DNA from 2 places in the Streptomyces sp. NPDC002730 genome. Region 1 is predicted to be linked to the other one. Evidence: riboswitches for the same ligand, from Rfam matches in the RefSeq annotation. Region 1 holds a riboswitch; the other holds the start of a gene.
What was found. Region 1 has a riboswitch for thiamine pyrophosphate ahead of ACFYXH_RS20320 (thiamine ABC transporter substrate binding subunit). Riboswitches for the same ligand answer to the same signal wherever they lie in the genome.
Positions count from the first base shown of each region.

Region 1 (2,196 bases):
CGACACCACCCGCAAGACCCTGTGGCGGCTGCACGACGGCACGCTCGTCGAGTCCGTGCTGATGCGCTACCCGGACCGGGTGACGATGTGCATCTCGTCGCAGGCCGGCTGCGGGATGAACTGCCCCTTCTGTGCGACCGGTCAGGCCGGCCTCGACCGGAATCTGTCGACCGCCGAGATCGTGCACCAGATCGTCGACGGCATGCGCGCCCTGCGCGACGGCGAGGTGCCGGGCGGACCGGCGCGGCTGTCCAACATCGTCTTCATGGGGATGGGAGAGCCGCTCGCCAACTACAAGCGGGTCGTCGGCTCCATCCGCCGGCTCACCGACCCCGAGCCGGACGGCCTCGGTCTCTCGCAGCGCGGGATCACCGTCTCCACCGTCGGCCTGGTACCCGCGATGCATCGCTTCGCCGACGAGGGCTTCAAGTGCCGTCTCGCCGTCTCGCTGCACGCGCCGGACGACGAGCTGCGCGACACCCTGGTCCCGGTCAATACGCGCTGGAAGGTCCGGGAGGTGCTGGACGCCGCCTGGGAGTACGCCGAGAAGTCGGGCCGCCGGATCTCCATCGAGTACGCGCTCATCCGCGATATCAACGACCAGGCGTGGCGGGGTGATCTGCTGGGCCGGCTACTCAAGGGCAAGCGGGTCCATGTCAATCTGATCCCGCTCAACCCGACGCCGGGATCGAAGTGGACGGCTTCGCGGCCCGAGGACGAGAAGGCCTTTGTGGAGGCCATCGCGGCGCACGGGGTGCCGGTCACCGTCCGGGACACCCGTGGCCAGGAGATCGACGGAGCGTGCGGACAGCTGGCCGCTTCGGAGCGTTAGCGCCCGTGTAACCTGGCTTGAAACATCTACATATTCCGACAGGGGAGCGCCACAGCGCTGAGAGTGCGACGCGGGCTTGGTAAATCAAGCCCAGTGGTCGCAGACCCTCTGAACCTTGCCCAGGTCATTCTGGGTAGGAAGTTCGGTCATTACTCACAAGCTGTTGCGCCCTGCCCGGATTCCTTTCGAGGGATCCGGGCAGGGCCGCGTCTCTTCCTGGTCATCCCAGGAGGAATTTCAGTGAGCACCACCAAGAAGATCACGGTCACCGCGCTGGCCGCGGCGCTCGGCGTCACAACGCTCGCGGCCTGCGGCGGTGAGTCCAAGGACTCGTCGGCCCCGGACGGCGGCTCGAAGCCGAAGAGCGTGACGCTCGTCAGCCACGACTCGTTCGTCGCCTCCGCCTCCGTGCTGAAGGAGTTCACCAAGGAGACCGGCTACACGGTCAAGGTGCTCAAGAGCGGCGACGCGGGCGCGGCCCTCAACAAGGAGATCCTTACCAAGGGCTCCCCGCAGGGCGATGTCTTCTTCGGCGTCGACAACACCCTGCTCTCGCGTGCTCTCGACAACGGCCTGTTCACGCCGTACGAGGCAAAGGGCCTGAGCCAGGTGAACGACGAGGTGCAGCTGGACAAGGACAAGCACCGGGTCACGCCCGTCGACACCGGCGACATCTGCGTCAACTATGACAAGAAGTACTTCGCCGACAAGAAGCTGGCGCCGCCGCAGTCCTTCGACGACCTGGCCAAGCCCGCGTACAAGAACCTCCTGGTGACGGAGAACGTCGCGACCTCCTCGCCCGGCCTCGGCTTCCTCCTCGGCTCGGTCGGCAAGTACGGCGAGGACGGCTGGCAGGACTACTGGAAGAAGCTGAAGGAGAACGGCGTCAAGGTCGTCGACGGCTGGGAGCAGGCGTACAACGAGGAGTTCTCCGGCTCCGCGGGCGGTAAGAAGGCCAAGGCCGACCGGCCGCTCGTCGTCTCGTACGCTTCCAGTCCGCCGGCCGAGGTGCTCTTCTCCAAGCCTCAGCCGACCGAGGCGCCCACCGGGGTCGCGACCGGAACCTGCTTCCGCCAGACCGAGTTCGCGGGTCTGCTCAAGGGCGCGAAGAACGAGGCGGGCGGCAAGGCCCTGCTGGACTTCCTGGTCTCCAAGAAGTTCCAGGAGGACATGCCGCTGAACATGTTCGTCAACCCGGTAATCAAGGACGCGAAGCTGCCCGAGGTGTTCACCAAGTTCGGTGCGGTGGCCGTCAAGCCCCAGACCGTCGCTCCCGACAAGATTGCCAAGAACCGTGAGCAGTGGGTCCAGTCATGGTCCTCGCTCGTACTGAAGTAACGAAGTCCGTCCGCGGGAGTGCGGCG
Region 1 covers NZ_JBIAQG010000007.1:349,093-351,288, forward strand. The annotation lists gene rlmN (23S rRNA (adenine(2503)-C(2))-methyltransferase RlmN) at 1-832, shown strand, start outside; TPP riboswitch at 863-990, shown strand; gene ACFYXH_RS20320 (thiamine ABC transporter substrate binding subunit) at 1,073-2,170, shown strand.

Region 2 (2,196 bases), on a different contig from region 1:
ACATCGTCGAGCACACCGAGCGAACCGATGATGACGCTGGCCAGCAGCAGACCGCTCAAGTCGATGTTCGGAAACAGGCCATGGATCAGGCCGGTGCTGTCGTCGGTGTTGCCGGTCAGGCTCGCCCAGCCGATGAAGAGCGAACCGAGCAGTCCGATCAGCAGCAGCGAGATCAGCGTGCCGAGGACCGCGACCGACGTACGTGCGGTGAGTCCGTGGCACAGATAGAGAGCGATCAGCATGATGGCGCTCGCCCCGATCACCGCGACGATCAGAGGATTTGAGCCCTGCAGGATCGCGGGCAGGATGAACAGGGTCAGTACGGCGAACGAGGCGGCGAGCGCGATCAGCGCCATCACACCGCGCATCCGTCCCACCAGCACCACCGCGAGCGCGAAGATCCCGGCCAGCAGCACCATCGGGAACTTCCGGTCCACATCGGTCACGGAGTACTGAAGATCGCGGGGCGCATCGGGCGCGTACGCCACCACCACCCCCTGGCCCTTGCTCAACTGCCGTGGAGCGTCCGGCTGGACGATCTCGGTGAAGGTACGGCCCTTGTCCTTACCGCTGGTGACCTCGATCGTCGCCTTCGCGCAGCTGCCCCGCTGGGAATTGGCCGCCTCGCGCCCCTCGGGCGTGGAGGTGTCGCCGGTCGGCGGCACCTGCGCCGCATTCACGTCCTTGCAGTTGACCTTCTCGACCGTCACCACCTTGCCCTGCTCGGTCTGCCGGTCGAAGCCGACACCGCTGCGCTGATGGTCGGGAGCGCCGCCCGGCCAGAGCACGAACAACCCGACCAAAACCGCGGTGGAGAAGGGAATCAGCACCGCGGCGATGACCTTGCGAAGGTGCTTGGAGACAGGCGCGGCCGGCCCATGGCTGTGCGAATGGCCGTGTGCTTCGGGCTTCTGCTGCGAGGAGGTCACCGGCCGATCATCGCAACAACGGGAGGGGCCCACTGTTCAGCACGCCAGAAATGACGCTAGCGTGGTGGCACCTTTGCACACGCGGGAGCTCGGAGCACCGGGCTGAGAGGGCGCTGACCTTCGTACGAGTCGTGACGAATCGTACGGAAGCCGCTGCGTCGACCGCCGAACCTGTTACCGGGTAATGCCGGCGTAGGGAGTAGGTCTCATGACCGTTCAGGATGCACGCACGCCTGCCGCCGACCAGGCGGAGCGCAAGCCCGGCTGGCACAAGGGGTACGTCGAGGGTTCGCGCCCCGACCTCCGGGTGCCGGTCCGGCAAGTGCACCTCACCAATGGCAAGGACGTGACGCTGTACGACACGTCCGGCCCGTACACCGATCCCACCGTCGAGACCGACGTCCGCCGCGGCCTGCCGCCGCTGCGGGAGAACTGGATCATCGGCCGCGGCGACACGGAGGAGTATGCGGGCCGCCCGGTCCGCCCCGAGGACGACGGGATCAAGCACACCTCGCCGCGCGGGGGACTGCGCAACCTCGACGCCGTCTTCCCCGGCCGCCCGCGCCAGCCCCGCCGGGGCCGCGACGGCCAGGCGGTGACACAGCTCGCGTACGCACGCCGCGGTGAGATCACCCCGGAGATGGAGTACGTCGCGATCCGTGAGAACGTCTCCGCCGAGGTCGTCCGTGAAGAGATCGCGGCGGGCCGGGCCGTCCTGCCCGCCAACGTCAACCACCCCGAGATCGAGCCGATGATCATCGGCAAGCGATTCCTGGTGAAGGTCAACGCCAACATCGGCAACTCCGCGGTCACCTCCTCCATCGAGGAGGAGGTGGACAAGATGACCTGGGCCACCAAGTGGGGCGCGGACACGGTCATGGACCTTTCCACCGGCCGCAACATCCACACCACCCGCGAGTGGGTGCTGCGCAACTCCCCGGTCCCGATCGGCACCGTGCCGCTCTACCAGGCGCTCGAGAAGGTCGACGGCAAGGCCGAGGAGCTGACCTGGGAGGTCTACAAGGACACGGTCATCGAGCAGGCCGAGCAGGGCGTCGACTACATGACCGTCCACGCGGGCGTGCTGCTGCGGTACGTGCCGCTCACCGCCCGCCGCAAGACAGGCATCGTCTCCCGCGGTGGCTCGATCATGGCGGCCTGGTGTCTGGCGCACCACAAGGAATCGTTCCTGTACGAGAACTTCGAGGAGCTCTGCGAGATCCTCGCCTCCTACGACGTGACGTACTCCCTCGGCGACGGACTGCGC
Region 2 covers NZ_JBIAQG010000005.1:351,416-353,611, forward strand. The annotation lists gene ACFYXH_RS15285 (YibE/F family protein) at 1-929, opposite strand, end outside; TPP riboswitch at 1,001-1,145, shown strand; gene thiC (phosphomethylpyrimidine synthase ThiC) at 1,138-2,196, shown strand, end outside.
Region 2: another riboswitch for thiamine pyrophosphate. It lies ahead of thiC (phosphomethylpyrimidine synthase ThiC); the one in region 1 lies ahead of ACFYXH_RS20320 (thiamine ABC transporter substrate binding subunit).